Regions from separate parts of the Virgibacillus xinjiangensis genome, predicted to be linked through region 3. Evidence: riboswitches for the same ligand, from Rfam matches in the RefSeq annotation. Region 3 holds a riboswitch; each other region holds the start of a gene.
What was found. A riboswitch is a leader RNA that binds a small molecule or an ion and turns the genes downstream of it on or off. The one in region 3 is predicted to bind S-adenosylmethionine.

Region 1 (4,103 bases), on a different contig from region 3:
CAATGCCTTGGTTGGGACTTGTTTTGACAATCCAATTCCTCCACCCTGGAAATGTCCGTCTTCATCTCCGGTTTGTTATACTAATTATATCATCATATTTCCAAGGAGGATTCAACTATGTATGCTTATAAAGATAAGGAACCATCCATTCATGATACGGTATTCCTGGCAGAAGATGCCCTGGTGATCGGTGACGTTTCCATTGGAGAAAATTCAAGTGTTTGGTTCAAAACGGTCATACGGGGGGACGTAGCACCGACACGGATTGGTAAACGTGTCAATATCCAGGATTTGTCCATGCTTCATCAAAGCCCTGGCCGTACATTGGTGATTGAAGACGATGTGACCGTTGGCCATCAAGTAACACTTCATTCCGCCATCGTAAGAGAGAAAGCACTGATCGGAATGGGTTCCATAATTTTAGACGGGGCAGAAATAGGAGAGAATGCATTTGTAGGAGCAGGCAGCCTCGTCCCTCCAGGTAAGAAAGTTCCGGCCAATACACTTGTTATGGGCAGACCAGCGAAAGTGGTCAGAGAGTTGACGGAAGAGGATCATAAAGAAATGGAACGAGTCAGAAAGTCTTATGTCGAAAAAGGACAGTATTATAAGGAACACACCAATCTATAAAAGAAGGCCATACAGGAATGATCCTGCATGGCCTTCTTTTATTCTTATTCAATTTCGGTCAGTGCCTTCAATTCATCCACCTTATCTGTTTTCTCCCATGGGAATTGGACATCCGTCCTTCCAAAATGCCCATAGGCCGCGGTATTACGAAAGATAGGCTTTTGCAGGTCAAGCATGCGGATGATTCCTGCCGGCCGGAGATCAAATATTTTGCGTATGGATTGAACCAGTTTCTGCTCTCCGACAACTCCTGTGCCGAATGTGTTCACAGAAATGGATACCGGTTCTGCTACACCGATGGCATAAGCCAGCTGCACCTCACATGTTTTGGCAAGTCCTGCCGCGACAATATTCTTGGCTACGTAACGGGCAGCATATGCTGCAGAGCGGTCCACTTTCGTGGCATCCTTGCCGCTGAATGCTCCTCCACCATGCCTGGCATAGCCGCCATAAGTATCTACGATGATTTTCCGTCCGGTTAGTCCTGCATCCCCTTGTGGACCGCCTATGACGAAACGTCCAGTCGGATTGATGAAATACTTGGTCGTATCGTCCAGCAATTCGGGGGGCACGACAGGTTTGATCACATGTTCCTTAATATCCTTCTCGATCTGTTCCAACGGAATATCCTGGTGATGTTGGGTAGATATGACAATGGTATCGACCTTGACTGGGCGATCCTCTTCATCATACTCTACCGTCACCTGTGTCTTACCGTCCGGGCGGAGATAGTCGAGGACTTTATCCTTTCTAGAATCTGCCAGGCTTTTGGCAAGCTTATGTGCCAGAGAAATTGGCAATGGCATCAATTCTTCTGTTTCATCACAAGCAAAACCGAACATCAAGCCCTGGTCCCCTGCACCGATTGCATCAATTTCCTCTTCCGTCATCTTGCCTTGGCGAGCTTCAAGAGCTTGATTGACCCCTCCAGCAATATCAGGCGATTGCTCATCAATCGCAGTGAGTACGGCACAGGTATCTGCATCAAACCCGAACTTTGCCCGAGTATAGCCGATTTCCTTCACCGTCCGGCGCACTAGTGCCGGAATATCTACATATGTACTAGTGGAAATTTCACCAGCTACCAATACCAACCCGGTTGTAACGGTAGTTTCACACGCTACCCTGGCAAAAGGGTCCTTTTTAAGTATTTCATCCAGAATAGCATCGGATATCTGATCGGATATCTTATCCGGATGTCCTTCTGTTACTGATTCAGAAGTGAATAAACGACGGTTTTCAGCCATGTGGCTAAATCCTCCCCTAATTATATTACGGTACTCTATTTTTCCTTATGTTTTTCCTTTTTATCCAAACTGGTTAAAAATATCAGAACATACCGGATTTCCATAACCTAATATGGAAGCCTAAGGATTTCCTGTCAGGCAACAATAACGTTCAAACAAAGAAAAAACCTTTCCTGCCATCATGAGGAAAGGTTATGGCCTTTCACTCTTATTGTCCAAGGAAATATCCTTGCATCAGGTAAGCACCTTTTCACGCTGACGTGATGGTTGCTGGGCTTCATCGGGGCTGTCCCTCCACCAACTCTGAATAAGAGAGTATCCGTTCGCAGTTAATCGTATCGAAAGAGGTCTGGTGTGTCAACCTTTTTGGAAGGCAGCCATAGTAAAGTTCAATTTTTCATAAAATAATCGCAGAATTAGTGTGGACTATATTTTTTAATGTGTTATACTAATAAACATAATCAGAAAAAAATGGATGTTTGATAAGTATACTGTGTAAATTCATCAAAAAAAGGCGGGTTGTCGAAATGAAAATGGTGGAAAAATCATTAACAAAAGAAATCCATTCACATGTGAATCTCCAGGAGAACTTAACGGTACCACAGCTGGTGGAACAAATCCTGGCCCGTAATGAGGGCATCCTTACCGCTACCGGAGCGGTGCGTGCCACCACAGGGGCATATACCGGACGCTCTCCTAAGGATAAATATATCGTAGAAGACGAAATTTCCGAAGATCATATCGACTGGGGAGCAGTCAATCAACAAATTGATGAATCCTCTTTCAATAGATTGTATGAAAAAATGTTGTCCCATTTAAAAGAAAAAGATGTATTATACAGCTTCAAAGGATTCGCCGGCGCTGATTCAAAATATCGACTACCTATTCAGGTGATCAATGAATATGCCTGGCACAATCTTTTTGCAAGGCAATTATTCATAACGCCGTCTGAAGAAGAACTTTCTGGACACCAAGCGGAATTCACTGTGGTTTCTGCACCTGATTTCAAAGCCGACCCGGAAGCGGACGGCACCAACTCTGAAACGTTCATTATCATCTCCTTCAAAAAGCGTGTGGTCCTCATAGGAGGAACCGAGTATGCTGGCGAAATTAAAAAATCGATCTTTTCTGTCATGAACTACCTCTTGCCCCGGCAGGATATCCTGTCGATGCACTGTTCTGCCAACGTTGGGCAAGAAGGAGATGTCGCCCTATTTTTCGGATTATCAGGCACAGGAAAGACCACGCTTTCCGCCGACCCTTACCGGCGGCTGATCGGTGATGATGAACATGGCTGGGGACCGAACGGAGTATTCAACATTGAAGGCGGCTGTTACGCAAAATGCATTAACCTTTCCGAGGAAAAAGAACCACAGATCCATAAGGCGATACGATTCGGTTCTGTGCTGGAAAACGTCGTGCTGGACCGCTCTTCCAGATTGCCTGACTACGATGATACTTCCTTGACCGAAAATACTCGGGCCGCATACCCGTTGGAAAATATGGACAATATTATTTCTCCTAGTGTGGCAGGCCACCCCAATACCATCATATTCCTGACAGCAGACGCATCAGGCACCCTGCCTCCGATCAGTAAACTGACCAAAGAGCAGGCAATGTATCATTTCCTTAGTGGTTATACCAGTAAACTTGCAGGGACAGAACGCGGAGTCACAGAACCACAGGCAACCTTCTCCGCCTGCTTTGGTGCACCATTCCTGCCATTGAAACCGGCAGCTTATGCAGAGATGCTCGGAGAGAAAATTGATCAGCACAATTCGAATGTCTTCTTGGTTAACACAGGCTGGACCGGTGGTTCTTATGGGACGGGAAAACGGATGAAGCTGTCCTACACCCGCGCCATGATCCACTCGGCATTGGAAGGTGAATTGAATTCAGTGGAAACTGTCAGAGACGAAATCTTCGACTTGAATATTCCACTGCAGGTTCCTGGAGTGCCTGACGAAGTTTTGGTACCGAAATACACGTGGGAAGATAAAGAAGCATACGAAGAAACAGCAAAATCATTAGCCATGAAATTCCACCGGAACTTTGAGAAATTTACAGAAGCCGGTGATGACATCAAGCAAGCAGGACCCGCATACAGGGTCTGAGACAATTGATTCCTCATCCCAAAAGGAATGTTTATAAATGAAGCCGGTCCCTCAACGGGGCCGGCTTTTTAAATTTCAGTTTCTTGCCTCTAGGCATTCACACATTTTCCCA
Region 2 (4,103 bases), on a different contig from region 3:
TAGATACGTACTTTACAGCTGATGATTTTCCAGGGGAAGGGCATGAAGATGAACCATTATTCAAAATCGGGCCTTTTCAGGAAGAAAATAAAATTGTAAAAGGAATGATATAATGACAACGGCAGTATTGAGCGATAAGAAAATGAAAACGTTTGAAGAAATAGAATCGGCAGTAAGGAGCTACAGTCGTGGCTGGCCGACCGTATTCGAAAAAGCAAAAGGATATAAAATGTGGGACACGGATGGAAACGAATATATTGATTTCTTTGCGGGTGCCGGCACTCTAAACTATGGCCATAACGATGACACCATGCAAGAGAAGATGATTGAATATATCAAGAATGATGGGATTATCCATAGCCTGGATATGGGGACTACTCCAAGGAAAGAGTTCCTGGAGCGTTACAAAGAAGTAATTTTGGAGCCCCGCAATTTGGATTATAAAATCATGTTCCCAGGACCTACTGGGACCAACACGGTTGAAAGTGCACTGAAAATTGCTAGAAAGGTGACAGGCCGTGACACGGTCATCAGTTTCACCAACGCATTCCATGGTATGACCATTGGATCACTTTCTGTAACTGGAAACTCCTTTAAGCGCCATGGGGCCGGTGTGCCGCTGCATCACTCAGTTTCCATGCCTTTCGATGATTATGTAGATGGCCAGAGTTCTATTGCATACCTTGAACGATTCCTGGAAGACAGCGGAAGTGGTGTTGCACTGCCTGCTGCTATTATTCTGGAAACCGTACAGGGTGAAGGCGGAATTAATGCTGCCAGTATGGAATGGTTGAAAGAGATTGAAAACATCTGCCGCCGTTGGGACATTTTGTTGATTGTAGATGATGTCCAAGCAGGTAATGGACGCACAGGGACATACTTCAGCTTTGAACCAGCTGGAATTAAGCCAGATGTAGTCTGTCTCTCCAAGTCAATTGGTGGTGTAGGTCTGCCAATGGCTATTACACTGATCAAATCTGAATATGATCAATGGGGACCAGGTGAACATAATGGTACTTTCCGAGGAAATAACCTGGCATTCATTGCAGCAACTGAAGCACTCAATCGCTGGGAGACAGATGATTTTGCTAAAGAAATTCAGGAAAAGGCTGATTTCTTAAGTGACTCTGTAAAAGAAATCATCAATAAATATCCGGAGCTGAATGGCACAGCGCGTGGTCGTGGATTAATGCAAGGTATCGCCATAGACAAAGAAGGACTTGCCAGCGAAATTTGTGCAGAGGCATTCAATCGTGGCCTGATTGTAGAGACATCCGGTCCTAGCGATGAAGTGGTAAAATTCCTTCCGCCGTTAGTCATTGACAAAGATGGTCTGGCAAAAGGCCTGGAAATCCTGGAAGAAAGCATTAAAGCTGCAACTGCTAAATAATCATCGTAATATATTTCACTAAAATATATAGAGAAACAGCAATAGTTTTCATACAAAATGACGAAAAGGGGAATTCGACATGATCGTAAAATCTTTGGAAAATATTATTGGAACAGAGGACGAAACATCTGATGGCAATTGGACCAGCCGCCGTTTTATCCTGAACAAAGACGGTGTGGGCTTCAGCATGAATGATACTGTAATTGCTGCTGGTACAGAAAATTACTTCTGGTATAAAAATCACATTGAAGCCGTTTACGTAATTGAAGGAGAAGGACAGATCGAAGAAGTTGAAAATGGTGGAAAGATGCATGATCTGAAGCCTGGCACTCTCTACCTTCTGAATGATCATGATAAGCATAAAGTCCATGCAAAAACCCAATTGCGCATGGTTTGTGTGTTCAACCCGCCACTTGTCGGAACTGAGACACACAATGAAGAAGGAGTTTATCCACTACTGACTGAGTAGTTCAAAAGGCATTCGAGGATAGGACTTTATGGTCCTATCCTTTTTTACTATTTTAGTATTAAATGAATTTTTTCTGAAAAGTGTATTGACGAATGGAGTATAACGGTATAGAATGACTAGCAACAACTACATAAACAATTTCCAAAATTCTTATCAAGAAAGGTGAAGGGAAAAGGCCCTTGTAAGCCTCGGCTACAGATGTAGAACGCCTAAATGGTGACAATTCCTATACTAATGGTTGACTATAAGATAAGAAGAGAATCAGCAGAATGTAAGAATATCCTTTTTTATTCTGGAGAGGTTTTTATATTCTGATGTGGAAAAAACTCATATGGAGGGTTGATGCGTGAATAATGAAGTAATCACCTACGACGAATTCACTGGGGATCCTTTCAAGAATTGGGTATCACAAGATGAAACCAAAGGAGCGTCTACCATTCTGAAATGGGCATATGATTCCTATGGCGATGGTGTCACCTATGCATGCAGCTTCGGTGCCGAAGGAATGGTATTGATTGATTTGATTTCTAAAGTGAAGAAGGATGCGCAGATTGTATTCCTTGATACAGATTTGCATTTTCAGGAGACATATGAGCTCATTGAGGAAGTAAAGGCGAAGTATCCGGAACTCCGAATTCATATTAAAAAACCTGAGCTGACTCTGGAAGAACAGGCGGAAGAACATGGGTCAGCATTGTGGAAAAGACAGCCGGACCAATGCTGTTTCATTCGTAAGATCAAACCACTCGAGGATGCGTTAAGCGGTGTACCCGCTTGGATTTCAGGCCTGCGCAGAGAACAATCGCCCAGCCGCAGTAAAACAGACTATGTGAATAGAGACGAACGATTCAAATCCATCAAGGTTTGCCCCCTCATTCATTGGACTTGGGATGATGTCTGGGACTATATCCGGACGAATGATCTTCCATATAATGAATTGCATGACAATGGCTATCCTAGTATTGGCTGTATACCGTGTACTTCACGTGTAAGTGACTCCGGTGATTCCCGTGAAGGAAGATGGGCAGGCTTCAATAAAACTGAATGTGGCCTTCATACAAATGGTTGAACAAAGCCTTTTATTTTTAATTTAAATCCGAGTATATTGCTAGAAATACAATACTTTTGGTTTACTAGAAACTCCGTAATTCCCTGGTATGATAAGATTTTTTCCTTATGAATCAGGGCTAAAAATTACAATTAAAGCCGAGTAATACGCTTTGTATACACGGCATATCAATTAAAGAGCCAATCGGTGGCAGGAACCTAAAATGTCTGCTGATTGGCATGGAGAACAATAAAAAATAGTATCTTATGGGGTGAGTATCTTTGCAATTATTGGAAACCAATAGTCCTTTCAGTAAGGAACAGACAGAGGATCTCAATCGTATTCTGCCAACCTTAACAGAGACACAGAGAATATGGCTGAGTGGGTATCTTTCAGTGCCGCAGCAATCTAGTGGCGGAGTGGCCGCAGTTTTGGAAAATCCAACGGCATCTCAGCCAGCTGTTCAGCAAACTGCATCGCTGAAACAGAGGGAGTTGACCATTTTATATGGTTCAGAAACAGGTAATGCCCAGTCAGTCGCTAAGGATTTAGAAGAAAAAGCGAAAGCACGGGACAAGAAAGTAAAGCTCGCTGCTCTGGATGATTTTAAACCAAAAGATTTAAAGAAGGTACAGGATCTGATGATTGTGACTGCTACACATGGAGAAGGGGACCCACCAGATAATGCCATTTCCTTTCATGAGTTCCTGCATAGCAGAAAAGCACCGAAATTGCAGGATGTACGTTTTTCAGTTCTGTCATTGGGAGATGAATCGTATGAGTTCTTCTGCCAGACTGGAAAAGATTTTGATAAACGACTGGAAGAGTTAGGCGGAGAGCGCTTGTATGGACGCGTTGACTGTGATGTGGATTTTGATGAGCCCGCTGCAGAATGGGTGGAAGGAGTTCTCAGCGAATTAGAGAAAGATGATGTGGGAACTGGAGCTGAAAATTCCTCCGTCGATCAGTTGGACCCAAGCTTGACAGCAGGACAGCCGATTTATTCCAGAACGAATCCATTCAATGCAGAGGTGCTGGATAATATTAATTTGAATGGAGAAGGGTCTAATAAGGAAACTCATCACCTGGAGCTCTCACTCGAAGGTTCAAATTTGGCGTATGAACCTGGCGACAGTGTTGGCATCTTCCCCAAAAATGATCCGGAGTTGGTAGAGAGTTTTATCGGTCAAATGAAC
Region 3 (4,103 bases):
GTAACCACTCGCCGTAAAAGAGTTGCCTGTCGTATCCTGGATGACTCCGTTCAAGTTGATGACAGCAATTTTGCCTGCCCCTGAGCCTTCCTCAATGACCTTCTCCTCAAATGGAGTGTCATTGGCATTGAACAGCTCTTCAAAATCGGCCGTCATGAAACTCGTAGCAGCCTGCCAGATCACCGAGAACAGAAGCAGACCTGCTGCAATCACCAGTGCAATCCATCGTTTCTTATTCATATGACGCTCTCCCTTCTCTCTTTACTTATAATCTTGGTTTACTCTCTGCAGTGTAGGACATTTGCCGCCTGCTTTGGCAGGTCAATCCCGACATGGAGATCCCCATTCTAACGGATAGGAAGCCCTTCCCTTAAGGGAGCCACCCAGGTCCTGAACCATTTGACATCACTAAAAATAGATTTTCCTGCTTTTCGCCGCTTTCTTCGACTTGGGCGGATGATAGCCTCGTTCATAAATTCTTCCCTTGGACATCCGGCATTTGGCCAATAAGTCATCCACTTCATCTGTTTCATACGACCTCAAAGCCTGCATGAATACTTTGGCTGCTACTCGCGCATCCTCCAATGCATGATGGTGTTCAAACGAGATGCCATGGTGCTCAGCCACAGTATTCAGCTTATGATTCTGCAGCTCAGGCCATACCTTTTTGGAGATATTCGCCGTACAGAGATAATCCATCTCCGGATACTCCAGGTTGTAATGATCCAATGTCTGCCGGATGACACTCATATCGAAACTGGCATTATGGGCAACAACCAATTGTCCTGTGAGAAAATGATTCAGCTCCGGCCACATTTCCGCAAAGGTAGGTGCATCCTCCACATCCCGTTCAGTTATCCCATGGATTCTGGTATTGAAGCGGTTGAACGGCATCAAGGGATTGATCAAACGGTAGTATTCCTCCTCAATCTCGTACTCATTGGCTACGACTACGCCAACCGCGCAAGGGCTGAAGCGTTTTTCATTGGCAGTTTCAAAGTCGATCGAAACGATTTTCATTCAAATGGACCCTTTCTATGCTGGTATTCTTTACCTATGATAACATCTATCTCGCCACCCGGGCATGTATTCTGTCCAAATACCTTTCCATGGCCGGTTTCCAGAAAATTACTGTTCCAACCTTGTTATTCTTACAGGAAATGGGGAATGCAAACATAGAAAACACTTTACATTCGCGGTACGTCATGAAAGGAGCAGATCGCCTATTAATTCCGTCACATTACTCGTCATTTTCATCATCTCAGCAATTCTTTCTGTCTTTGCCGCTACTCAACTATCAAAGTATGCCAATATTATCAGCCATAAAGCCAAATTAGGCGGATTCCTGGCAGGAACTCTGCTGCTTTCCATTGCCACTTCCCTTCCGGAACTCACAGCAACCATATCAGCAAGTGTCATCGGCAATGCGGATATTGTGATCGGAAATGGAGTGGGCAGCATTCTGTTCAATATGTTTGTACTGTTCCTGCTCGACGTGCACTTCCGGAAAAAACGTCTTTTCCTGACTGTGTCGCATAACCACTTGTATACTGGCTATCTGGCCTTATTCCTCTGCGTACTCATTACGCTGGGTCTTGGTTTTGATTTTGATGTCTCCTTATTTGAGTTGGGTTTCACCAGTCTCGCGCTTGTTACGGTCTACTTGGTTGGAATGAAATTCTTGTCCGGCAGCCCACAAGAGGAGGATAAGCCTGACCCGGTAACCACCAGCGGTCTAGGCTCTGCCATCCGGCGTTTCCTCTTGTTCGCTGTCATCATTTTCATTACAGGCAGCAGCTTGTCGGTCACAGGGGATGCGATTTCCCGGGAAACAGCCATCAGCGCCACAGCTGTCGGCAGTCTGATGATTGCATTGGCGACTTCCCTTCCGGATGCAGCAAGTGTGTATACGGCCCTGCGTTTGTCGAATATGAACCTTGCCGTGGGTACACTGCTTGGCAGCAATGCCTTCAATATCACGATTCTTGCTGCCGGTGATTTCTTTTACCCTGGAGGAAACATGTGGCAGGCAGCAAGCGATGATCTCCTCTATCTATCCATCATCGGTTTCCTGCTCACCACCATCGTGATGGTGACCATTAAGCGCGACAGGACCAGGAATATGTGGACCTACCTGCTGCCTTCATCCCTGGCATTGGCCAGCTATGTAGCTGTGGTTGGCTATATTTTGACCAGTTGATGCGGCCGCTTGTCCAACCACTCTAATAGGCAGAATTTTCCGTCACGCTATGCATCTTGACTTTTCCGGTCGCCAGGTGTAATGTCAGTATTAAATCAATAGAATACTGAATTTTCTTATCCAGAGAGGTGGAGGGACTGGCCCTTCGAAGCCTCGGCAGCAGACTGACTACCGTGCAGTACTGTGCCAATTCCAGAAGCTTGTGTGCTGAAGATAAGAAGAGAATGAGCTTTAAGCCAAGCCCTCTTCTTGTGGATAAGAAGAGGGCTTTCATGTATTCCTAAAACACAAAAAAGGAATAGACGGTTTCCCCAGCAGTTGCAACCTGCTGCAGGATAGCCTATTCCTTGCCGTATGAAATGACAATCAAGGAGATGAAGAAATGACCGACAAGAGCATTGAAACGAAACTGGCCCAGTTGGGGAACAGAAGTGATGAAAAGACAGGAGCCATCAATCCACCGATCTATATGTCGACCGCCTATCAGCACGTGGGTCTCGGACAGTCCACCGGGTATGATTATACACGCACCAAAAACCCTACCCGAACCCTTCTGGAGGACGGAATCGCCGATTTGGAATCCGGTGACAGGGGGTTTGCCTGCAGTTCAGGCATGTCCGCCATCCAGCTCGTGCTATCCCTTTTCAAAAGCGGGGATGAGATCATTGCACCGGAAGATCTATATGGCGGTACATACCGCATCTTGGAGCAATATGAACAGGCATATGATATCCGGACCCGTTATACGGAGTTCATCAGCATAGAGGAAACAGAAAAGCTTATCACCGATCAGACAAAAGCGATTTTCCTGGAAACGCCGACCAATCCACTGATGCAGGAGATCGATATCGCTGAAGTTGCGGAACTGGCCAAAAGCCGCAACCTGCTCTTGATCGTGGACAATACCTTCCTCACCCCTTATCTGCAGCGGCCGATCGAATCAGGAGCCGACATCGTCATCCATAGTGCCACCAAATATATCGGCGGCCATAATGATGTCCTTGCCGGCCTCGTTGCAGCCAAAGGGGACGAGCTATGTGAGAAGCTGGCAGTTCTCCATAACACGTCCGGCGCGGTACTGTCCGCCTTCGATTCCTGGCTTGTCATGCGTGGTCTAAAGACACTATCCCTTAGAATGGACCGGCACCAGGAGAATGCCAGGCAGATTGCCGAATTCTTGGAGAATCATCCGGCGGTTACAGATGTCCTGTATCCAGGAAAAGGCGGCATGCTGTCCTTCCGCCTGGAAAACAGCGATTGGGTCGATCCGCTGCTTCAGAATTTGGAGCTCATCACCTTTGCTGAAAGTCTCGGCGGTGTAGAAAGCTTTATTACCTATCCGGCGACCCAGACACATGCAGAAATACCGAAAGAGGAAAGGGAAAGCCGCGGCATTTCCGACACATTGCTCCGCTTCTCCATCGGCATCGAGCGTGCAGAAGACCTGATGCAGGATTTGGACCAGGCATTGAAGCGACTCTAATCAAAAACAAGAAGCGACCTTCCTCCAAAGGGATGGTCGCTTCTTGTTTCTATTGCTAGAAATCGAACGTTTTTTCTTCCACGGTAAAGCTCCTGACGGCTTCTTCGTCCAATTGAAAACCGATACCTGGCTGTTCCGGCACTACGATCTCTCCATCAGTTGCCGTCACTTCCGGCTGAATGATATCCTTTTCCCAATATCTTGAAGACCCGGAAGTGTCACCTGGCAGCACGAACTGCGGAAGGGTGGTCAATGCGATATTATGAGCACGGCCGACACCCGCCTCCAGCATGCCGCCGCACCAGACCGCTATCCCCTGTTCTTGGCAATAGTCATGGATCCGCCTGGCTTCTGTGAGTCCGCCGACCCGGCTGATTTTCAGATTGACTACCTTGCAGCTGCCCAGCTCTACCGCTTTCG

Region 1: another riboswitch for S-adenosylmethionine. It lies ahead of metK (methionine adenosyltransferase); the one in region 3 lies ahead of ACFOGI_RS00660 (methionine biosynthesis PLP-dependent protein).
Region 2: another riboswitch for S-adenosylmethionine. It lies ahead of ACFOGI_RS14385 (phosphoadenylyl-sulfate reductase); the one in region 3 lies ahead of ACFOGI_RS00660 (methionine biosynthesis PLP-dependent protein).

The regions. Positions count from the first base shown of each region.
Region 1 covers NZ_JBHRSA010000010.1:3,844-7,946, reverse strand. Annotated here, with positions in the region: gene ACFOGI_RS03900 (tetraprenyl-beta-curcumene synthase family protein) at 1-30, opposite strand, end outside; gene ACFOGI_RS03895 (gamma carbonic anhydrase) at 118-630, shown strand; gene metK (methionine adenosyltransferase) at 675-1,877, opposite strand; SAM riboswitch class I at 2,083-2,191, opposite strand; gene pckA (phosphoenolpyruvate carboxykinase (ATP)) at 2,405-3,991, shown strand.
Region 2 covers NZ_JBHRSA010000051.1:1,559-5,661, forward strand. Annotated here, with positions in the region: gene ectA (diaminobutyrate acetyltransferase) at 1-113, shown strand, start outside; gene ectB (diaminobutyrate--2-oxoglutarate transaminase) at 113-1,390, shown strand; gene ACFOGI_RS14380 (ectoine synthase) at 1,470-1,859, shown strand; SAM riboswitch class I at 2,007-2,115, shown strand; gene ACFOGI_RS14385 (phosphoadenylyl-sulfate reductase) at 2,206-2,928, shown strand; gene ACFOGI_RS14390 (assimilatory sulfite reductase (NADPH) flavoprotein subunit) at 3,189-4,103, shown strand, end outside.
Region 3 covers NZ_JBHRSA010000003.1:111,671-115,773, reverse strand. Annotated here, with positions in the region: gene sppA (signal peptide peptidase SppA) at 1-240, opposite strand, end outside; gene ACFOGI_RS00670 (3'-5' exonuclease) at 409-1,020, opposite strand; gene ACFOGI_RS00665 (sodium:calcium antiporter) at 1,085-2,200, shown strand; SAM riboswitch class I at 2,314-2,420, shown strand; gene ACFOGI_RS00660 (methionine biosynthesis PLP-dependent protein) at 2,583-3,683, shown strand; gene menC (o-succinylbenzoate synthase) at 3,739-4,103, opposite strand, start outside.